3 regions of the Thalassotalea sp. SU-HH00458 genome follow, and region 1 is predicted to be linked to each of the others. Evidence: predicted binding sites of a transcription regulator. Region 1 holds the regulator's gene; each other region holds the start of a gene.

Evidence for each region. Region 1 encodes FliA, which starts transcription of late flagellar genes. Its sites were predicted from a motif close to CTAAAGNTNNNNNNNNNNNNGCCGATA; they were not measured.
Region 2: ABXH06_RS02660 (DUF3530 family protein) is a predicted target of FliA. The motif match lies at 3,854-3,880, and genes of this name have one in related genera.
Region 3: ABXH06_RS17660 (cytoplasmic protein) is a predicted target of FliA. The motif match lies at 4,862-4,888, and genes of this name have one in related genera.

The regions. Positions count from the first base shown of each region.
Region 1 covers NZ_BAABWW010000001.1:198,598-206,528, reverse strand. The annotation lists gene flhF (flagellar biosynthesis GTPase FlhF) at 1-1,234, shown strand, start outside; gene ABXH06_RS00905 (MinD/ParA family protein) at 1,278-2,120, shown strand; gene ABXH06_RS00900 (RNA polymerase sigma factor FliA) at 2,139-2,858, shown strand; gene cheY (chemotaxis response regulator CheY) at 2,922-3,305, shown strand; gene ABXH06_RS00890 (protein phosphatase CheZ) at 3,336-4,079, shown strand; gene ABXH06_RS00885 (chemotaxis protein CheA) at 4,093-6,204, shown strand; gene ABXH06_RS00880 (protein-glutamate methylesterase/protein-glutamine glutaminase) at 6,237-7,361, shown strand; gene ABXH06_RS00875 (ParA family protein) at 7,404-7,931, shown strand, end outside.
Region 2 covers NZ_BAABWW010000001.1:605,276-613,206, reverse strand. The annotation lists gene ABXH06_RS02680 (aminoglycoside phosphotransferase family protein) at 1-574, shown strand, start outside; gene murU (N-acetylmuramate alpha-1-phosphate uridylyltransferase MurU) at 571-1,284, shown strand; gene djlA (co-chaperone DjlA) at 1,285-2,082, shown strand; gene ABXH06_RS02665 (lipid-binding SYLF domain-containing protein) at 2,192-2,740, shown strand; gene ABXH06_RS02660 (DUF3530 family protein) at 2,832-3,815, opposite strand; gene rluA (bifunctional tRNA pseudouridine(32) synthase/23S rRNA pseudouridine(746) synthase RluA) at 3,949-4,581, opposite strand; gene rapA (RNA polymerase-associated protein RapA) at 4,665-7,589, opposite strand; gene ABXH06_RS02645 (isopenicillin N synthase family dioxygenase) at 7,868-7,931, opposite strand, start outside.
Region 3 covers NZ_BAABWW010000017.1:318-8,248, reverse strand. The annotation lists gene gap (type I glyceraldehyde-3-phosphate dehydrogenase) at 1-242, opposite strand, end outside; gene gnd (NADP-dependent phosphogluconate dehydrogenase) at 483-2,006, shown strand; gene msrB (peptide-methionine (R)-S-oxide reductase MsrB) at 2,008-2,388, shown strand; gene ABXH06_RS17670 (DUF2989 domain-containing protein) at 2,408-3,211, opposite strand; gene ABXH06_RS17665 (glyceraldehyde-3-phosphate dehydrogenase) at 3,365-4,813, shown strand; gene ABXH06_RS17660 (cytoplasmic protein) at 4,956-5,156, shown strand; gene ABXH06_RS17655 (TusE/DsrC/DsvC family sulfur relay protein) at 5,168-5,500, opposite strand; gene tusB (sulfurtransferase complex subunit TusB) at 5,500-5,793, opposite strand; gene tusC (sulfurtransferase complex subunit TusC) at 5,796-6,167, opposite strand; gene tusD (sulfurtransferase complex subunit TusD) at 6,167-6,541, opposite strand; gene ABXH06_RS17635 (Bax inhibitor-1/YccA family protein) at 6,620-7,288, opposite strand; gene ABXH06_RS17630 (DNA-3-methyladenine glycosylase I) at 7,411-7,931, opposite strand, start outside.

The DNA of each region.
Region 1 (7,931 bases):
GGGTGTTGATAGTTTATCGGCATTGCTTCAACGTAAAGTACAACGTGAACAAGCTAGTCAACAAGCAAAGCCTCAATCTAACCTCGCGCAACAAGACATAGAACAACAGCTAAAAAGTTTCACTGATAGATTGGAACAAGGTTCGCTTTATACATCCAATAATTCAGAAAAACAGATCACTAGCGAACCTGTAAACAATCAACATAATTTTACCCAAAATGAACAACAGGCTAATGAACCCTTAGAAAATCATCAAGCGTCAGGGATCAGTCCATCAAGTAAAAATAATCGTGTAGATATTGGCGCGTCGGAAGAAGTTGAAAAGATGCGTAAAGAAATGGCGTCTATCAGAGAATTACTTGAGCACCAAGTATCAGGGTTAATGTGGCAAGATATGGCGAAAAAAGATCCTTGCAAAGCCTTGATGGTCAACCGTTTATTAAATATTGGCATTAATGATCAAGTTGCGGATCAAATCTCAAGCGCAATTCCTGTTCACAATAATGAAGAACAAGCGTGGGAGACGGCGAAAGAATTATTAGCTCAACAATTAAACACCACTAACAATGATATTATTCATCGTGGTGGCGTGGTTTCATTAGTGGGACCTACGGGGGTGGGTAAAACCACCACTATCGCTAAATTAGCGGCAAGATTTGCTCAAATTCATGGCGCGGACAAAGTGGCTATGATCTCAACAGACAGTTACCGAATTGCCGGTTTTGAACAACTTTCTACTTACGGACGTATTATTGGTTGCCAAGTAAAGCTAGCTAAAGATGCAAAAGCGTTAGATACTCTATTAGAGCAATATGCTGATAAAAAACTAGTTTTAATTGATACTGCAGGAATGGGGCAACGAGATATGCGTCTTTCTGAACATTTAACCGCATTAATGGCAAATTCTCGTGTTAGAATTCGTAATTATTTAGTGCTGGCTGCGAATACGCAACAGCGTGTGATGCAAGAAAATGTGGAACGATTTAAAAAAGTACCATTAGCGGGTGCTATTTATACTAAACTTGATGAAAGTCTAAGTATTGGCGAAATCATTGCAACTTCTATTCAAAATGGATTAGCAATAGGTTATCTTACTGATGGACAAAGAGTTCCTGAAGATATTAAAGTTGCAAATGCTGAAAAGTTAGTTACGCTTGCAGATAGATTAGCAACAAAAGTAAATTGCCAAAATTCATGGCGGCCAATGCCAACAAGTCATGCAGTGAGTATGTAAACAATATCGACGCAGATATTGAGCAAAATAGAGAAAAAAATTAATGATAGATCAGGCGAGTGGCTTACGAAAAATGCAAGAAAATCATCAAATAAAAGTCATAGCAGTTTCTGGTGGTAAAGGTGGGGTAGGCAAAACCAATGTTTCATTAAATACGTCAATTGCCATGGCGCAATTGGGGAAAAGGGTTTTAGTCTTAGATGCTGATTTAGGCCTCGCCAATGTCGATGTAATGCTAGGTTTAAGAGTTCAACGTAATCTCTCACATGTATTATCAGGTGAATGTGAGCTTGATGATATTATTTTAAAAGGCCCTGCTGGAATCAATATTATTCCTGCTACCTCGGGCACTCAATCTATGGTGGATTTAACCCCGTCAGAACACGCTGGTTTAATTCGTGCTTTTAGTGATATGCGAACGCAATTTGACGTGTTAGTTGTTGATACCGCAGCAGGTATATCAGATATGGTGCTAAGTTTTACTCGTGCCGCACAAGATGTATTATTGGTGGTGTGTGATGAACCAACGTCAATCACTGACTGTTACGCATTAATGAAACTACTTAGTCGTGATCACGATGTCTTTAAATTTAAAGTTGTGGCAAATATGGTGAGAAGTCCAAAAGAAGGCCAACAACTTTTTGCTAAACTTTCCAAGGTATCTGACCGATTTTTAGATGTCGCTTTGGATTTAGTTGGCGTAATCCCTTTCGATGAAAATATCAGAAAATCAGTAAGAAAGCAGCAAGCAATTGTTGAGGCGTTTCCAGACTCACCTGCCGCTAAAGCCTTTAAAGCATTAGCGAGTAAAATTACTAAATGGCCAATTCCCCATCACCCATCTGGCCATCTTGAATTTTTCATTGAGCAGTTATTAGAAAACTAGTCAAAAGAGTAGACTACTTTGGTAAAAGCTAATACTTATAATGTTCACATTGATAAAAGCGCATTGCTTGAACAGCATACCGTTTTAGTCAAACGTATTGCCTATCACTTATTGGCAAGACTCCCCTCTAGTGTCATCGTTGATGACCTTATTCAGTCAGGCATGATTGGCTTACTTGAAGCGGCAAATAATTTCGATTCTAGCAAAGGCGCAAGCTTTGAAACTTTCGCTGGTATACGGATCCGCGGTGCCATGTTAGATGAAATACGCCGCGGTGACTGGACTCCTCGTTCGGTTCATAAAAATAGCCGAATGGTGAGTGAAGCGATAAAAGCCTTAGAAGCACAACTTGGTCGTGATGTAACAGATATTGAAGTTGCTGAAAAACTTGATATTTCGCTCAATGAGTACCATCATATTCTTAGTGAGGTAAGTTCGGGTAAAATAATAGGAATTGATGACCTCGGCGTGAGTGAAGATGTCATTCAATCATTTGAAGATAAAAACAATCATGACCCCTATGAGGACATAGAACAAATTATCTTTAAAAAAGCGCTTTCTGAATGCATTACTACTTTACCCGAGAGAGAAGCTTTAGTACTGTCACTATACTATGATGAAGAATTGAATTTACGCGAAATTGGCCAAGTTCTCGATGTGAGTGAATCAAGAGTTAGTCAAATTCATAGTCAAGCATTACATAGATTAAAAGCTCGTATGCAATCTTGGCAAAGTTAAGTACAATATATACCAGTAGTTTTTTAGATTTAAAAATTTTGAATGATCTCCCTGGAGGGTGCCTTGGATAAAAATATGAAAGTGCTTGTTGTTGATGATTTTTCAACAATGAGACGTATAGTTAAAAATTTATTGCGTGATTTAGGGTTCACTAACATTCAAGAAGCTGATGATGGTAGTACTGCATTACCTATGCTTAAAGAAGGTGAATTTGATTTTGTAGTAACTGATTGGAACATGCCTGGAATGCAAGGTATAGACCTTCTCAAAGCGATTCGCGCTGATGAAAAGTTACTTCATATACCTGTATTGATGGTAACCGCTGAAGCGAAAAAAGAGCAGATTGTTATGGCAGCCCAAGCGGGTGTTAATGGCTATATTGTTAAACCATTTACCGCAGCAACGTTAAAAACTAAGCTTGATAAAATTTTTGAACGCTTAGGATAATTGGCACTCTCTGTCAGGTAAGGATGTTGCATGAGTAAAGATAATGGTGTGCATGTTTCTTTGGAACAAGCGAAAATGCTTGTTGAATACATAGAAACAGGGCAGCAAGATAAAGCGGACGACTTAATCGCTGAAATTCAGAATCCTATCAACACTGAATTATTTGCTGAAATAGGCAAGTTAACGCGACAACTTCATGATTCTCTTATGAATTTTCAAGTTGATTCTCGCTTGAACGATCTTGCTAATGCTGATATTCCAGATGCTAAAGAGCGACTAAATTACGTTATTACTCGCACAGAAGAGGCGGCTAATAAAACGATGGATGCCGTAGAATCAATCTTTCCGGTCGTTGATAATATTCAAGCGCAAGTTAAAGCAGTGAACCCGCTCTGGGATAAATTAATGAACAATGATTTATCGGTGACCGAGTTTAAAGTGCTATGTAAAGACATAGATGCGTTATTAAAAACGACAGACCGCGATACTGCACATATGCATGCATTGATGACCGATGTATTAATGGCGCAAGATTTCCAAGATCTTACCGGACAAGTGATTCGTAAGGTTATCGACTTAGTAAGAGAAGTTGAAGATAGTTTAATTAATATGTTAACAGCCTTTGGTATTTCTTCTGGTGAGGCTGATGAATCAGCTAAACCTAAAGTAGGTGAGAACCTAGTTGAAGGTCCAATTGTTAATGCAAAAGAAAGAGATGACGTGGTCGCTGACCAAGATGACGTTGATGATCTTTTATCTAGTTTAGGTTTTTAATAGGAGTTGCTGGATGTCTTATGAAGCGGATGAAGAAATTCTTCAGGATTTTTTAATCGAAGCTGGTGAAATACTTGAAAGTTTATCTGAGCAACTTGTAGAACTAGAAAATGATCCTGACAATGCCGATTTACTTAATGCGATTTTTAGGGGATTTCATACCGTTAAAGGTGGCGCGGGATTTTTAGCCTTAACTGAACTTGTCGATGTTTGTCATGGTGCTGAAAATATTTTCGATTTGCTTCGCAATGGTCAACGTTCAGTTTCATCGGATTTAATGGATGTTATTTTACAAGCATTAGATACGATTAATGAGATGTTTGCTTTGGTACAAGCAAGAGAAGAACTGGTTGCCGCAGATGCAGAATTACTTGCAGAATTGCATCGATTAAGTACACCTGAAGGTGCAGAGCCAGAAGTTGCAAGTGAGCCAGAACCTGTGGCAGAAGTAGAAACACCAGCAGCAACCGACTCTTCCTCAAATGATGAAATGAGTGAAGATGAATTTGAACGTCTTTTAGATGAATTACATGGTGGCTCTCCGACCGCTTCTGCCGCAAAACCTGCACCAGTTTCAAGCGATAGTAATGAAATTTCAGACGATGAGTTTGAAAATTTACTTGATGAATTACATGGCCAAGGCGCATTTTCTCCTGATATTGAGAGTAAAAACACGCCGGCAAAGTCTTCTAATGAAATTGATGATGATGAATTTGAAAGCTTACTTGATGAATTGCATGGTCAAGGTAAAGCTCCGCAAAATACGACAAAACCATCTGCCCCTAAGCCAGTTGAAAAACCTGTAGCAGCAAAACCAACCCCAGCAGCAAAACCAGCTCCGGCCGCTAAACCAGCTCCGGCAGCTAAACCAGCTCCGGCAAAAGCGCCAGCTAAAAAAGCCGCAGATAAAAAAGCTGCTCCAGCTGCACCACAGGGCGAAACAACGGTTCGTGTTGATACTCAACGTCTAGACCAAATTATGAATATGGTAGGTGAACTAGTGTTAGTGAGAAATCGCTTAACTAGTTTAGGAATGACCAAAGAAGACGAAGACTTAACCAAAGCGGTTTCCAATTTAGATGCCGTTACTACAGACCTTCAAGGGGCTGTAATGAAAACTCGTATGCAACCGATTAAAAAGGTCTTTGGACGTTTTCCGCGCGTTGTACGTGATTTAGCGAGAAGTTTAAATAAAGAAATTAAATTAATTCTCGAAGGCGAAGAAACCGATTTAGATAAAAACTTAGTGGAGGCTTTAGCGGATCCATTAGTGCATTTAGTTAGAAACTCTGTTGATCATGGTATTGAAGAGCCCGATCGAAGAGAAGCTACTGGTAAACCTCGAGAAGGGACAGTTGTGTTATCAGCATCGCAGGAAGGTGATCATATCTTATTAACCATTAGAGATGACGGTGCCGGCATGAATGCTGAAAAATTAAAAGAAATTGCTATTGAAAGGGGCGTTTTAGATGCCGATGCTGCCAATAGAATGTCTGACTCAGATGCGTTTAATCTAATTTTTGCCCCTGGCTTTTCAACGAAAACAGAAATTTCAGAAGTTTCTGGTCGTGGCGTTGGTATGGATGTGGTTAAAACAAAAATCACCCAATTAAACGGTACTGTAAATATTGACTCTGAAATGGGTGTAGGTACGGTTTTAGAGATTAAAGTTCCATTAACATTAGCGATTTTACCTACTTTGATGGTGGTTGTTGGCGAGCAAACTTTTGCTTTACCGCTCGCTGGAGTGAATGAAATATTCCATTTAGATTTAACCAATACTAATTTAGTTGATGGTCAATTAACCATTATTGTTCGAGAAAAAGCTATTCCATTGTTTTATTTAGATCAATGGTTAGTGAAAGGCTGTGATGATAAACCTAAAGATAAAGGGCATGTTGTTATTGTTCAGTTAGGCGCACAACAAATCGGTTTTGTTGTTGATAGCTTAATTGGTCAAGAAGAAGTTGTGATTAAACCTTTAGATAGACTTTTACATGGCACTCCTGGCATGGCTGGTGCAACAATTACAAGTGATGGTGGTATTGCGCTTATTATTGATGTGCCTAGTATGCTGAAGTATTACGCAAAAAAATCCATCGTAAATAAAAAATTGCGTTCATAATTGCTGATAAAGCAAGTTTAAAGAGATGATAAATGGCCTATAAGGTTTTGGTTGTTGACGACTCAAGTTTTTTCCGTCGTAGAGTCAGTGATATCCTTAATAGTGATAGAAACTTAACGGTAATAGATGTTGCTGTAAATGGTGTCGAAGCAGTAAAAAAAGCAAAAGAATTAAAACCTGATGTCATCACTATGGACATCGAAATGCCGCTGCTTAATGGTATTGAAGCTGTTAAGCAGATTATGGCGAATTCACCCACGTCTATTTTAATGTTTTCTTCATTAACTCACCAAGGGGCAAAAGCAACGCTAGAAGCTTTAGATGCAGGGGCATTAGATTTTTTACCTAAAAAATTTAATGAGATAGCAAAAACGTCAGGCGATGCTGGTAGTGTATTAAAGCAACGAGTATTAGAGTTAGCCAATAAAAAAGTTGGTAGGATACCGCGAACTAGTTTTAATAAAGAATCGTCCGCGTTAAAAACGTCTAGAAGCACTCAAAGTGTGAAAGAAAAAGTACCGCTTGATGCTAACAAAACGACACCAAGGTCAACTAGCTTCAATAAAGCGTCAGGAAATACCTATAAACTCTTAGCCATAGGAACTTCTACCGGCGGGCCAGTTGCCTTACAAAAAATATTAACTCAATTACCGAGTGATTTCCCACTACCTATTATTATGGTGCAGCATATGCCGGCAGCGTTTACTAAAGCGTTTGCAACTCGGCTGAATTCCTTATGTAAAATAACCGTCAAAGAAGCGGAAGATGGTGATTCACTTAAACCCGGTTGTGCATATTTAGCGCCCGGCGGTAAACAAATGGTGTTAGAAGGGAAGGAAAGTAACCCTAGAATTAAAATTTTAGATGATGATTCTGCACGAATAGCATTTAAACCAAGTGTTGATATAACTTTTGGTTCTACTTCAAAAATATTTTCTAATAATGTTTTAGCTATAATATTAACAGGGATGGGATCTGACGGACGTGATGGCTCAAGAATGTTAAAAAGCAAAGGGTCAGTGATATGGTCTCAAAATGAGGAAACATGTGTCGTTTATGGTATGCCGCAAGCTGTGGCCAATGCTGGAATTTCATCGCTTGAATTACCCTTACTTGATTTTTCTAAAGCTATCTTGAAAGAGATTAATTATAAATAGCTTTCATTTTTTGATTAATTTAATAACACAATAGGTGAACTTTTGGTTGTTTGGACAATAGCAAATCAAAAAGGTGGTGTAGGTAAGACTACTTCAACTATCTCGTTAGGCGGATTATTAGCCGAACGTGGCAAAAGAGTTTTATTAGTGGATACTGACCCCCATGCATCTCTTAGTTATTATTTTGGTATAGAATCGGAAGATCTTGAGCTAAGTGTTTATGATCTATTCGTTCAAGTTTCGACCAAAGAACAAATCATGCAAACACTTTGTCCTACCGCCTATAAAAATATTGATATTTTGCCGGCGACAATGGGCTTAGCTACATTAGATAGATCTTTAGGTGCTAAAGGAGGCATGGGGCTAGTTCTTAAAAAAGCCATCCAAAAGCTTTCAGATGAATACGATTATGTCTTAATGGATTGTCCACCCGTTCTTGGCGTATTAATGGTAAATGCGCTAGTTGCATCTGATAGGATCATTGTTCCGGTGCAAACAGAATTTCTTGCGCTAAAAGGCTTAGATAGAATGATGAAAACAATGGAAATAATGCAAGGTGAACAACAAAAG
Region 2 (7,931 bases), 410 kb from region 1:
TTCAAAATGGTTACTCCATAAACATTTAGATATTCAACTGACGCACGAACAAGAAACACAATTACAAACCTGTTTTGACTTTCTTATTAGCAATGCACTGGAACAACCGCAAGTGGTGATGCATAGAGACTTTCATAGTCGAAACTTAATGCTGGTCGACAATGAATTAGCGGTTATTGATTTTCAAGACGCGGTAATTGGCCCTATTACGTATGACGTTGTTTCATTATTGCGTGATTGTTATGTGAAGTGGCCTCGAGAACAAGTCATGCCTTTATTGGATTATTTTGTTGGTAAAATGTCATCGCAGTTTTCGTTGCAACATATTAATGCGCAACAATGGCAACAGTGGTTTGATTTGATGGGATTACAACGTCATATAAAAGCTAGCGGTATTTTCGCACGTCTATATCATCGTGATGGCAAGCCCGGCTATTTGAGTGATATCCCGTTAACCTTGTCATATATTGTTGATATTAGTGCACAATATCCAGAGTGTTATTTTCTTGAATCATTAGTGACCAATACGGTCATGCCTAAGTTATCTCAAAAAATGGCGGAAGCAGCAGTATGAAAGCAATGATTTTAGCCGCGGGTCGTGGCGAAAGAATGCGACCTTTAACCGATCATCTTCCTAAACCCTTACTCAAGGTTGCGGGTATTCCATTGATTGAATATCACATCAAGAAATTAGCAAATATTGGTGTCAGCGATATCGTCATTAACCTCGCATGGCTTGGAGAATGTATTGTTGATTATTTGCAAAACGGTGAAAAATTTGGGGTGAATATTCAGTACAGCTGGGAGAAGGATGGTGCGTTAGAAACAGCTGGTGGCATTATCAAAGCTTTGCCGAAGTTAGCAGAGAAAAACGAACCTTTTTTAGTGGTCAATGGCGATATATATATCGATTATGATTTCTCGCAATTACCCAAGTTAACAGAACAACAACAAGCGCACTTATGGTTGGTAGATAATCCTGCACATAATTTGTCCGGCGACTTTTTTTTAAAAGATGGCGTGTTACAGAGTAAGCAGCAAGCTGAAATGGAAGGAGAAACAGCATTACAGCAACACTGCTTTACCTTTAGTGGCATTGGCTTATATCGACCGTCACTTTTTCAGGCTTATCTCGAAAATAAAGTAATGCCATTAGCACCCATTTTAAAAGCGGCCATGGAAAAACAGCAAATTAGCGGAGAAAAATTGTCTGGCTTATGGACAGATGTTGGTACGCCAGAACGATTGCAACAACTTAATAAACACATACAGGGCAAGGGATAAATGAGGATTTGGGGTAAAGTATTTGGTTTTTTATTTGGCTTTATGTTGAGTAAAAATATTTTTGGTGCTCTGTTAGGATTATGGTTAGGACATCGTTTTGATCAAGGCAGTGGCTTTGACTTTGACGGACTCGCCAAACAAACCGACGAAACTCGTCAGGCGAATTTCTTTTATAGCACTTTTGCGGCCATGGGGTTTGTTGCTAAGGCTAACGGCCAAGTAACACAACATGAAATTGCTTTTGCTAGCGCTTATATGGATAAGCTGGGCTTAAATAGCGAAATGAAACAACAAGCGCAAGATGCTTTTCGAGAAGGGAAAATGGCGGGTTTTCCACTTGATGAACAATTAAAAAAGTTCAAACGTAGTTGTTTTAATCGACAAGATTTATTGTTACTTTTTCTTGAGATCCAAATCCAAGTAGCGTTTGCCGATGGTGATTTAGATATCGCTGAGCGAGAAGCGTTACACCGTATCGCCAAAATTTTAGGCTTTTCAGTTCATCAGTTAGACCAATTATTAGAGATGATCATCGCTGGCGCTAATTTTCATCAACAAAGTGCTAAAGGTCCTGCTACGACACAACAGTTAGATAATGCTTATAAGTTATTAGGGGTGAATAAATCTAGTACAAGTCAAGAAATCAAAAAAGCTTATCGTAAATTGATGGCACAACATCACCCAGATAAATTAGTTGCGAAGGGGTTACCGCCAGAAATGATGGATGTTGCTAAACAAAAAACACAGGATATTCAAGCCGCTTATGAAATGGTTACTGAAATCAAGAAAGGAAGTTAACGATATTCAACTAAACTTATAAATTATTGAACAGGGCCTCAGGTGTTTTTACTGAGCAGTTGAAGTTGTATTTTGAATATTAGAGTTTATTTCACGTAAGGAAAGTTTAATGAAAAAATATTTAATAGTTATGATCTGCGCATTGATATCGTTGAATGTACTCGCGGATAAACAAGCTGATCGACAAGAAGTGCTTGATATGAGTAAAGACGTATTAGCTAAACTTTATCAAGAAGAGCCGAGCGTAAAAGAAAAAATAGCGGAGGCAAAAGGTTATGCTGTGTTTTCAAATATTGGTGTTAATTTAGTCTTTTTTTCTGCTGGAGGCGGTAGTGGAGTCGTACATGATAATCAATCAGGTAAGAATACATATATGAATATGGGCTCTGCAGGCATTGGAATAGGCTTTGGAGTAAAAGACTTTAGTGCCGTGTTTATTTTCCATACTCGCGATGCCTTAAATGACTTTATTGAATACGGCTGGGATTTTTCAGGTCAAGCGGATGTTGCTGCAAAATCAGGTAAAAAAGGCGCAGAAGGCAGTAAAGCTGTCACTGTGGTAAACGGCGTGTCAATTTATCAAATGACCGAGAATGGATTAGCGTTACAAGCCACTTTACAAGGGACAAAATATTGGGTTGATTCTGATCTTAATTAATTTTCACATTGTTCTGAAAACGTCATTTCCAATCAAGACTCATTACCTAAAGCGTTTATTTAAATAAACGCTTTTTTATACAGGGTTAAACTTACCAGCCAATTGATTTTAGCCAGCCGTTAATCGCTTTAATTAGTGGCATTGAAGGGTAATAGCCGGTACGGGTATTGTAAATTTTCATTTGTCTAAAATTAGACTTTAATTCTTGGTTGACGAATTTTTTTCTTAATTTTAGGCTGCTGTCAACTAAGTGGTTATCAGCTTTTAGGTATAAATCCAGTACAGGTAGTTCTAATAAGGATAAGCTTTTAGCTGAGCTAACATTCGTTTGGGTATCATTTAAATGTGCACTTAACATAATTAATGCTGTTGGCTGTTCAGCTAATTCTTCTTGATAAATATTGAGCAATAACGCAGCGTGGTGTCCCTCGGCGACAATAACGATAATTCCGGGATAACTTTTTGCCTTTGTCATCACGGCGGATACTAGGTTAGCAAGTTGCTGCTGATATTCTGTGAGAATCTTGTTGTTGTCTTCTTCTCTAGCTGTTTGACTGATTGCCTGCGATGGATAATTGTTAGGCTTGTTGGGGGGTAAAATACTGATAGTAGTCCAACCTTGATCCGGTAAATTATTTCTTAAAGCATTTAATGCTTTTGGACTCGCGGCGGTTTGTTGCCAATCAGGTAATAAAATCATCACGCCTTTATTGCTGATCGCATTATTGGTGTTTACCAAAGTAATATGGTCATTTGGCCCCACCAACATTGGTTGAATAATTTCAGCAGGTAAGTAATGTTCAAGATCATTTTTTTTATTGATAAAGGTATCAATAGGAGCGCTGATATCAATATTACTTCTTAGCGCTTTTTTAGTGGCTGATGCTGTTTCATCTTCCGTTTCGCTTGTTGAAGCTTCTTCTTGCTTGTCTTGTTTTGTTTCTTCTGGTTGTGTTGTTTGTTCGGCGGTTTTATTGTCGTTATTTTCTGCTTGCACGGCAGCGGCAAGATTAGTCATCGCCAATAAAAAGCAGACAAAAATTACTGTGATTAACCGTAATGAATGACGAGTCACAACTGTCCTATAAAAATTATTAAACATATTGAAATTTATATCGGCCATTTTGCCATTTTCTCCATTAGATTATCTTTAGTCGATAGAATCAAATGGTTTTTAGGGGTAGTTTTAAAAACTATTTGTAAGAAAATCAATTGAATGGGCAAGTGGCGTTAAAGGTAATGGATTGCTTTGTCACAGGATGCGTTATTGTTAACCACTGTGCGTGAAGTTGTAACCTTGGACTAATAGTAAGCGCCTTATCATGGGCATAAAGTCGATCACCTAAAATCGGATGACCTAAAGACAGCATATGTACTCGCAATTGATGAGAACGACCCGTTACAGGGGTTAACTCAACTAAGGTTGAATTTTCTTGATACGATAAAACCCGATAATGGGTTAGAGATTTTTTACCGTGTTGATGATCAACTTTTTGTTTTGGGCGATTCGGCCAATCACAAATTAACGGTTGATCGACTGAGCCTGTTTGGTTTTCTACTTTACCGTATACTCGAGCGATATATGACTTTTGGGTCTGACGTTTTTCAAATTGACGACTGATCTCAACATGTGCCGGTTTATTTAATGCCATTAAAATAATACCGGAAGTTGCCATATCTAAACGGTGAACGATTGTGGCGGTTGGTAATATTGTTTGGACACGATTTTGTAAGCAATCTTTATGTTCAGCTAAACGGCCAGGAACCGTAAGTAGGCCGCTTGGTTTATTTAACACCACTATATCGTCATCTTGATAAACTATATCAAGATAAGGCGTCATCGGTGGGCGATAAATAAAATCAGGATTTGCGGCCAATCTCTACTCTCTTATTATATTAATTGAATAAGCTGGGTTGTCAGTTACTAGTTACTGACAACCACCAAACGAATCGCTTCAAACTTTAACTGTGCTTTATGAATATAATTGGTTAATTCACTTTGCTGAACTTTAATATAGTCTATTTCTTCTTGGCGAACACTTGGATTAATTGCCTTTAACGCGGTAAGTCGAGAATATTCTTGTTCAAGCTTATCTTGCATACTTGTTTGGGCTCTGGCCTGTATCGCCGCAACTTGTTGCTCGGCATGCTTTTCTGCTTTCGCAACTAGTGGAGCAACTTGATCTTTTAACGCTTTTACTAACTGTAACGAGACTTGTTTTTTAACTGGACTCAGTTGTTGATCTAAAATGGCTTCACTGACTTTATCAGCTAAGTCATTGCCATTTTTATCGACTAATACGCGAATTGGCGTCACGGGTAAATAGCGATTCAATTGTAATTCACTAGGAGCAATTGCTTCTATAGTAAAAATACACTCTAAAAAGAAGGTGCCTGCTGGTAATGCTGGATTTTTTAATAAACCAATACTGGCATTGCCTATTTCATCCGACAACACTAAATCCATCGCGCCGGTCACCATAGGGTGATCCCATGTCAGTAAATGATAATCTTCACACGCTAAGGCGGTATCTCGGTGGAAAGTAATGGTCGTGCCATCATCAGGTAAGCACGGAAAATTGCCAGTAAGCATATGCTCTGTTGGTTGTAAGGCTATAGCATTGTCTGATTTATCATCTTGTGCGATACCAAAAACATCAAGCACTTGAAACATAAATTGTGGTAAGTGAATTTGACTATCTTGTTTAATAATCCGTTCCACTAGCTGCTCTGCTTTACCTTGCCCAGAAGAGTTTAATTCTAATAATTTATCTCGACCAGACTCCAGATCGGCTTTCAACGATAAATGCTTTTCATGACTTAATGTGATAAATGAAGCAATGTCTTTTTCATCTGCAGATGCCGATAAGGTTAATTGTGTTAATTGTTCAGAAAACGATTCATAAACCGCACGGCCAGTTATACAAGTGTGTTCAAAGGCATTTAATCCATGTTGATACCATTGAAATAAAATGCTCTGTGCAGAATGTTCAAAGTAAGGTACATGCAATTGTATGGTTTGTGTTTGTCCGATACGATCGAGTCGACCAATACGCTGTTCTAACAGATCAGGGTTGCTTGGTAAATCAAATAACACCAGATGATGAGCAAATTGAAAATTACGCCCTTCACTTCCTATTTCTGAACATAACAAGACTTGTGCGCTATCTTCATCTTGAGCAAAATAGGCCGCCGCGCGATCACGTTCAAAAATGCTTAAGCCTTCATGGAATACAGCTGCTCTTATGCCTTCTTTCACGCGTAAAGCTGTTTCTAACTCAATAGCTGTTTGGGCATGGGCACAAATAACGAGTACTTTTTCTTTATTTAAAGTATTCAGCAGTTCAATCAAAAAATCGACACGGGGGTCAAAATCGTACCAATTTTCAAGGCCATCTAAGCCGTATAGCATTTCAGGAGTCGCGATGTATTTCGTTTGTTTATTGGATTTCAGTTGCTCGATATTATCGCTCAGTAAAAAGTCTTCAATTTTGTCTTGATACTGTTCAGGTAAAGCGAGTGGCGCCGCATTTAGTTTTCTTTCTGGGAAACCTTTGATGGTATTACGGCTATTTCTAAATAAAATACGGCCGGTACCGTGGCGATCAAGTAATTGATTTAATACAGATTGTCGAACTGTATCTTGAGCTACTTCATTGTGGGCTTGATTGATCTGGGTAAGTTGTTCACTGATATCACTTTCTTTTAATAAGTGTTGGAGCGTTTCAATCTGCGGCTGTGTTAGTGCTTCTTTCGCGACCAAGGCATTTGCAGCATCAGCAACTTCTGTGTAATGCTGCTCTTCTTCAATAAAAGTGTCGTAATCAAAAAATCGGTCTGGGTCTAATAAGCGTAAACGTGCAAAGTGACTTTCATGACCTAGTTGATCTGGGGTTGCGGTTAACAGCAATACGCCTGGAATTGTCTGTGCTAATTGTTCTACACATAAATATTCAGTACTGGCGTTATCTACTTGCCAATTCAAGTGATGCGCTTCATCGACAACCATTAAATCCCAATCTTCGGCGATTAGCGATTCATACCATTGTGGGTTATCCGTGATAAAACTTAAGTTTACCAGTACTAATTGCTCTGAACTGAACGGGTTAACTTCTTCGCCTTCATCGGCCGAATTGGCTATTTCTTGACAGCGACTTTCATCAAAAATACTAAAGCGTAAGTTAAAACGACGTAACATTTCTACGAGCCATTGATGCATCAAAGATTCAGGCACAATAATTAAAATTCGTTGGGCACGGCCAGTGACAAGCTGTTGATGTATGATTAAACCGGCTTCGATCGTTTTCCCTAAACCTACTTCATCGGCTAATAAAACACGTGGAGCAAAACGACTGCCCACTTCTTCGGCTATGTATAATTGATGTGGAATTAGGCTAACGCGACCACCCGTTAAGCCGGTTAAGGTCGATTGTTGTTGCGTGCATTGGTGATGCAGACAATCTTTGCGCAAACGGAACCAGTCTAGTCGATCAACTTGCCCATTTAATAAACGGTCATGCGGCTTATTAAACTTGATAAAGTGATCTATCATCACTTCTTTTAATTCAGTTTCTTCACCGGTATCTTTGCGTGTGCCAAGATAAGTGATAAGTCCTGACTTTTCGGTTACTGCGCTTACTTCAAGTTGCCAGCCTTCATGGCTTGGGATTATGTCCCCTTGGTTGAAAATAACTCGTGTTAACGGAGCATTATCACTTGCGTATTTTCGAATGTCGCCGGTTGCGGTGAACATAACGGTGACAAATCTATTTTCAACACTCGTTACTGTGCCTAATCCTTGATCTGATTCTCCATCACTGATCCAACGTTGTCCTGGGTGAAACGACATATATAACTCCAAAAAATACTCTGTCAACTTAGGCTGTATACATAGGAAAAGTTTACCGCCAAAAAAAGGCCGCTATGTTAACGTTAATCATAGTTGTGATCATTAAAAATATCTGGAAATTTTACTCGCGTATCAAAGTGATTCAAATATATGAAATTTTTCTAAACTATAATAGGGTAAAAAGCGTTAATAGCGGGAGTTATCGATAAATGAACGTTATCGAATAAAGTGTGGTTGGGCTATAAATAAATGTTAGTTATAGCCCGATATATTTTGCATTATTTAACGCCTAGCTCTTTTAAACGCTCAAGCAAATAACTTTCTTGGGTATGTCGCTCGGAT
Region 3 (7,931 bases), on a different contig from region 1:
GCTGGATTTCTTTCTGCGGTTACTCGTACGGTATTACCATTTACAACCAATTGACCGTCTACTACTTCAACAGTCCCTTTAAAACGACCATGTGTTGAATCGTATTTAAGCATATAAGCCATGTAATCAACATCAATCAGATCATTAATACCAACAATTTCTATGTCATTTCTTTCTGCTGCTGCTCTAAATACAAATCTGCCGATACGGCCAAAGCCGTTGATACCTACTTTAATAGTCATAATGGATCCTTAATTACAATAATGTAGTAAAATTACATTATTTACAGAAAAACTCAAGAAATAATTGCTTAATCGCAAAATAAAACTCGTATTAATTAATAATATTACAGTAATATATAAAAATATTACATGTTTTAGTGTTTTGGACATTTAAATTGAGCAATTTAATGTGAACTCGATTAATAGCATGATAAAATATTCACAATTTGACTGATTTAAAATTTACTCTCTGGATAACTCATGAATCAACAACCACAACAGTGTGACATCGGCTTTATCGGCCTTGGCGTTATGGGCAAAAACTTGGTATTAAATTTAGCGGACAATGGCTTTACCATTGCTGCATTCGATTTAGATAATGACAAAGTCTCTGACGCAATAAAACAAGATAAATTCGAAAATAACTCTGATATTGAAAGAGTTATCGGTTGTTCATCTTATACTGAATTATTGTCTAAATTAAAATCTCCTCATTTAATTGTGTTATCAGTCCCTGCAGGAGAGCCAGTTGATCAAGTGTCAGAAAGTTTAATTGGCGCGGGTATTCAACCTGATGATATCGTCATTGATACCGGTAATAGTTTATGGGTAGATACGGTCGCTAGGGAAGAAAAGTATAAAAATAACTTTATTTTATTTTCTTCTGCTGTTTCAGGTGGTGAAGAAGGGGCAAGGTTTGGACCATCGTTAATGCCGAGTGGCGCACCCTATGCTTGGACAAGGATTCAACCTATTTGGGAAGCGATAGCGGCGAAAGTAGATCCGAAAACAGGTAAACCTTTAGAGCGAACCAAGCCCGGCCAAATAATTGAACACGGTGAACCTTGTACTACCTATATAGGTCCAGCTGGTGCAGGACATTATGTAAAAATGGTTCATAACGGCATTGAATACGCCGATATGCAAATTATCTGTGAAGCTTACCATGTACTACGTGCAGGGTTATCACTATCAACGGATGAAATTGCTGATATCTTCGAACAATGGAATCAAGGCCCATTAGATAGTTATTTAATGGAAATATCTGTTGAAGTGCTACGGCATAAAGATAATGAAGGTAAACCTTTAGTTGATTTGATATTAGATAAAGCGGGTCAAAAAGGTACCGGTCTTTGGACAGCAGTGAGTAGTCTAGAGGTTGGGGCACCGGCGCCAACAATTACACAAGCGGTTTATGCTCGTTCTATTTCATCTTTCAAAGAATTAAGGATTGCAGCAGAGCCTTTATTATCAGGACCTGAACAAATAACTTTCAGTGCTGAAGAGAAACATGCATTCATTGAAAATTTACATGATGCACTTTATTGCTCTAAGATTTGCGCGTATGCACAAGGTTTTCAGTTAATGAAATTGGCGGAAAAAGAACATGGCTGGCAATTAAATTTTGCTAATATTGCAAAAATCTGGCGTGCTGGTTGTATCATCAGAGCGGCTTTTTTACAATCTATCACCGACGCTTTTCAACGAAATGAAGATCTTGAAAGCCTTATCCTCGATGAGTTTTTCGCTCAACAATTAAGTAAAAATCAAATGTCTTGGCGTAAAGCTATTGCAAAAATTACTTTAATGGGGATCCCCGCAGGCGCATTGTCTTCTTCTTTATCTTATTATGATTCAATGCGAACTGCAGTGTTACCTGCTAATTTATTACAAGGGCAAAGAGATTACTTTGGTGCCCATACATTTGAGCGAGTTGATAAATCAAAAGGTAAAAAATATCATGTACAATGGGGAACGCCTGATAAAAACATGATTGAGATCTAAAATGAGCAACCAAGATGATATTTATAAAGATAAATTAAGTGACGACGCTTATCGCGTTTGTCGCTTAGCTGCTACCGAACAGCCTTTTACCGGTAAATATAATGATCATTGGCTATTGGGTGTTTACCACTGCGCGTGCTGTGAACAACCTTTATTTGAATCAAGCACAAAATTTAATGCCGGCTGTGGTTGGCCTAGCTTTTTTCAGAGTTTAGATGATCGGGTAAAGTATTTACCCGATGACTCCCATGGTATGCAACGTACTGAAATACAGTGTGCTGCATGCGATTCGCATTTAGGTCATGTATTTGATGATGGGCCAAAACCAACGGGTAAACGATATTGTGTTAATTCATTGAGTTTACACTTTCAAGCGAAATAATCTCACTCAAACAACCTCTTTAAAATTTTGGTGCGGTAAACGTTTCACTTAATATTTTATCGAGTGTTGTTTCTGCTACTTTATCTAAAAATTCCACTTTTAAATGGTGAAGTGCGACATAATTATCTAATGTCGTTTGTGAAAGACTGCTGTCATCAGGCATATATAATTGCAATACCCTTAACCAAATATATGATTGTTTTGGTTGCTTTTTATCGGCAAAGATTGATGATAATGATTTAAAAATTTCTGGGTTAATATCATTGCCATCTTTATATAACTCTAACGCATGAAAGAGTAGCTGTAATGTTTTATTTTGATCTCTTTTTATATAATAAGTAGCCAACTCATATTGCGACTCAGGTGTTTCTAATTCGCCTGTACCTTCTAGGGCTAAAAACTTTTCTAAGGCTTGTTCGTTTAAATAACGAGTCCAATGAAAATACAGTAAGCGTGGGTGTTCAGAGCCGCGCGTTTGCTCAGCTATTTCTTCAATCCTTTGGCGAGCTTTCATCATGTTTTCTATTCTACGGGTTTTCTTTTCTTTTAATTTAATATGCTCAATTTTTGAAGCGTGACTGACACATTTATTATAGTTTTCATAAGCAATCAATTGATTAAACTTTTGTAAGTCACCGGCAGTTTTTTTATGTGCTATATTTGCAGCACCAACGGCTATTCTCTCTCTTTTACACCAAGAATCTTCATGAAATTCTCCACAGATCTCCGGGTTTTCTTCACATAATTGTGAAAAACTCGGCCCTGAATCACATCCCGTCATAAGTAATAATGACAAGAGGAGAGTAAATAATAACGTTTGCATATGTGTGCCTAATATTATTGATAAATTTTATGTAACCTATGGCGAAATGTTTTATGTTCCATTACAATACGCACCGCATTTCACTATTGTGAATTCTAACTATAATTTATAATAGTACTTCGTTCAATTGACTGAAATAAAAAGGTTTACGCAATGACTTCTCATCTTGAGGAACAATATCAAACTAGTTGGCAAGAGCGCCAAACATTTGCTGAAAATATGCAGCCAATAATTGGCCAACTTTTTAGAAATAATGGTATCGAAATATCTGTTTATGGTCGTCCTTTAGTGAATGCTTCGGCAATCGATATAATTAAAGCACATAAATCTGTAGCACTTCATGAAGAAAGTAAACTTCGTTTACGCGAAAGTTTCCCGTTCGTTGAAGCATTAAGTAAAATGAATTTAGCTCCCGCTCGAATTGATGTCGGAAAATTAGCTTATCGTTATTTATTTAAAGGCGAAGCAAATGGTCTGTCAATTGAACAATTTTTAGAAAAAGAATTAGTAGACATTGCTAAAACCAACGATTTACTTGAATCGAAAGATATTGTTTTATACGGCTTTGGTCGCATTGGTCGTTTACTCGCGCGTTTATTGATTGAGCGTGCCGGTCCAAGCTCTACCTTAAACTTACGCGCTATTGTAATTCGTCCAGGTCAAGAAGGTGATCTTGCCAAACGTGCAAGTTTATTACGACGTGATTCTGTTCACGGTGCTTTTAACGGTAGTATCACAATTGATGAAGAAAACAATGTCATCAGAGCCAATGGTGCTTTTATCAAAGTAATTTATGCTAAATCTCCGGCTGAAATTGATTACACAGCACATGGTATTAATAACGCATTAGTTGTTGATAACACAGGTATTTGGACTGATGAAGAAGGTTTAGGCCAACACCTTAAATCAAAAGGTGTTGCAAAAGTTTTATTAACAGCTCCTGCCAAAGGTGATATAAAAAACATTGTTTATGGTGTAAACGAAGATATGATTTTAGCAGATGATAAAATCATTTCAGCTGCCAGTTGTACAACCAATGCAATTACGCCTGTTTTAAAAGCGATTAATGATAATTTTGGTATTAAAAACGGTCATGTAGAAACGGTTCACTCTTATACGAATGATCAAAACCTAATTGATAATTACCATAAAGCGCCTCGCCGTGGCAGAAGTGCTCCTTTAAATATGGTGATCAGTACAACAGGTGCTGCAAAAGCTGTGTCTAAAGCATTACCAGAGTTAAAAGGTTTACTAACCGGTAACGCGATACGCGTTCCAACGCCAAATGTATCAATGGCAATTATGAATTTAAACTTAAAAGAAGCGACCGACAAACAATCATTAAATGATTATTTACGTAATATTTCTTTAAATTCTAAATTACAAAACCAAGTAGATTATACTGCTTCAACAGAAATCGTATCAACGGATTTAGTTGGTTCTCGTTATGCAGGTGTGGTTGATTCACAAGCAACAATTGTTGATGGCGACCGTGCAGTATTGTATGTGTGGTATGACAATGAGTTTGGTTATAGTTGTCAGGTGGTAAGAGTGATGCTTGAAATGTCTGGCATTGCAGTACCAACACTGCCATTGAATTAATTGATTCATCAGTCATACTAAAAAAGGCACATAGAGTGCCTTTTTTTATTCATGTTTTTTATACATAGGCCGATAAAGTATATTAAGCTATAGCTTAAAGTTACTGATTTTTATTCAGGACAGCAATTTTTAAGGGTTTTATATGTCAATAACAATCGCATCATCAAGTAATACCAACACCAATATTGATACAGGCCATGCGTTACTTACTGCAAAAAAAGTTCAAGATCAACAAGAGCTTGAAGGTCAGTTAGCGATGAAACTTATTGAAGGGGCGAATGTAGAAGCGGCTAGTTTACCGACAACGGCAAGTAGTGGTCATCATATTAATGTCAAAGTCTAAGCAACTGTCTATTAAATGCAACGAGCGGGTTTAGGTAAACCCGCATATTTTGTTGCTTGTTTAGCCGGCCCTTCAGGAAACAATCGATAAAGGTATCGACTACTTGCTTTTTCCTCGCCAAATTCTGCTTTCATTGCTTTAGTTAACGCTCGTATTGCTGGAGAAGTTTTATAGTTAAGATAAAACTCTCTGACGAACGTGATCACTTCCCAATGTGCTTGTGTTAATTCAGTATTATCATTTTTGGCGAGTATTTCAGCCAACTCTCTGTGCCAATCAAGATAATTCACTAAATAGCCTTGAGCGTCAGTTTCTATTTCTTTCCCTTTAAATACTATATTCATTATTGCCAAGTTACCGAGTTATCATATTGAAATATTAGTTGATTAAGCTTTGCTAAATTAATACCGTTACTATGGTTTGCTAAGGTTATTCCACGCGCTATAGCGTGTTGTTCAACCACATAGATTTGCTGGCAACTAAGTTGTAATTCTTCAAAAATTTGATGATTAAGAGTGTAACAACCATCATCAATTAAAACGATTGAATCATCCGCTAATAAATTGTCGCGACAAAGCTCAATATCTGTATTTATAAAAGGTGAAAACCTAACTAAATGAAGTGTTTTTTTATTCATCTTTAAAACCTTAACAAGATATCACTGGCCGTTAGCTTAGTTGCAAAATCTTTTTTATCTAATACTTGAACATTATCAATATGGAAACATAAAGGTAATTTACGCTGAGTTAAGCTTTCTTTACAAACATAAATATTTTCTAAATCATAAAATTCAAACGCTGAAAATGTTTTCAGAAAATCTTTCACTTGAATCGATTCAGGCTGCTGATTGTTAACTAATTGCCATACACCATCACCTTGAAAAAAGAGATGAGTAACTTGTTCGTATGTGCCCATAATAAGGGCAATATCCAAGGAATCCTTGGCATTTGCTTGGCCAAAGGGTGATGACGTATTTAAAATCGAAATAGTTTTAGCCGTTGGTTCAGACATTATAATTGCACCACACGATCAGCTTTAAGCGATAATTCTACAAGTTCACCTAACCCAGCAATAGTAAAGCCACTAATTATCAAACTAGTACACATTGGCTCTTCAGCTTTTATCAAACCATGTTTTTCTGCTGCCGTACTACAAAGATAGAAGGGCACATCATGATCTTTATTTAATTGTTGCCACTTATTATGTAAAGGAAATTCGTCATTGGGTATTGATAAATACTGACTTGCATTTAAAACACCGGATTGATAAAAAAAGACACCTAATAGCTCAACACTCTGACTTAGCGCTGTTTCAATAAACTGATAAGCCGTTTGAGTTAAAGGACTCGTGGGTGGGGTGGTAACAATAACCGCCAAGTTTTTCATCGAATATATCCAAACAAAATTTAAAAAAAAACCTCGATAATTCGAGGCTTTTTATTATATCTGATTTTTTAGCAGAGATTAATCATCACCGCCAAATACACCTAACAAATGAAGAAGGTGAACAAAGATGTTATAAATGTTTAAGTATAACGAAACAGTCGCTCTAATGTAGTTTGTTTCACCACCATGAATGATACGACTTGTATCAAATAAAATTAAACCAGACATTATCATAATGATGGCAGCGCTTATCGCAAGAGATAGTGCTGGAATTGCAAAAAAGATATTAGCAATAGAAGCAATAATCGCCACGATTAAGCCAACCATTAAAAAACCACCCATAAATGAGAAGTCTTTTTTACTTGTTAATGCATAACCAGATAAAGCAAAAAATATTAATGCTGTTCCACCCAGTGCTTGCATAATTAAAGAAGGACCGCTTGGCATTGCCGCATAATAATTTAACATTGGCCCAAGTGAAGCCCCCATTAAACCTGTGAATGCGAATATCCAAAATATGCCACTCGCTTTATCTGCTTGCTTATGAACCACAAATAATAAAACAAAAGCGACAAGGGTCATAATTAACCCAGCCATATGAGACAAGCCCATAGACATTGAAATACCTGCGGTTACGGCACTAAATGCTAATGTCATTGATAACAACATGTAGGTATTCTTTAACACTTTATTGATTTCAATTGCTGAGCTCTTGCTCGCGGTTTGAAAACTCATATTAGATTGCATAAACATTCCTCTAAGAACTTTAAGTTATATTTGTAAGATAAGGCTTTTATTGAGAAGTTCAAGTGCAAAGCAACTTTTCATTTATCACCTTTGACATATTATGACACGTGATTTACAAAATACTATGCTTTTTGTTGATCAAATTCAGATATTATTTGTGATCTTTTGTAACAAGACAAACTATGGTCATTTATCATACCGCATGCTTGCATATGCGCGTAGCAAATCGTTGAACCAATAAATTTAAAACCTCGTTTTTTCAAATCTTTACAAAAGGCATCAGACTCAGGGCTTGTTGCTGGATAATCTTCTGCATTTTTTATTTCATTCACAATGGTTTTATGATCAACAAATCCCCACATGTAATGACTAAAGCTACCAAACTCTTGTTGTATTTCAATAAAACGTTGCGCATTGTTGATAGCAGCTTTAATTTTTAATCGGTTTCTAATGATCTCTTTATTTTGCACTAACGCTTCAAATTTTTCTTCATCGAATTGAGCAACTTCATCCACATCAAAATTTGCAAAAGCTTTTCGATAACCATCCCGTCTTTTTAATATGGTATACCAACTTAAGCCGGCTTGTGCTGATTCTAATGTTAAATATTCAAATAACTTTTGATCATCATAAACAGGCACTC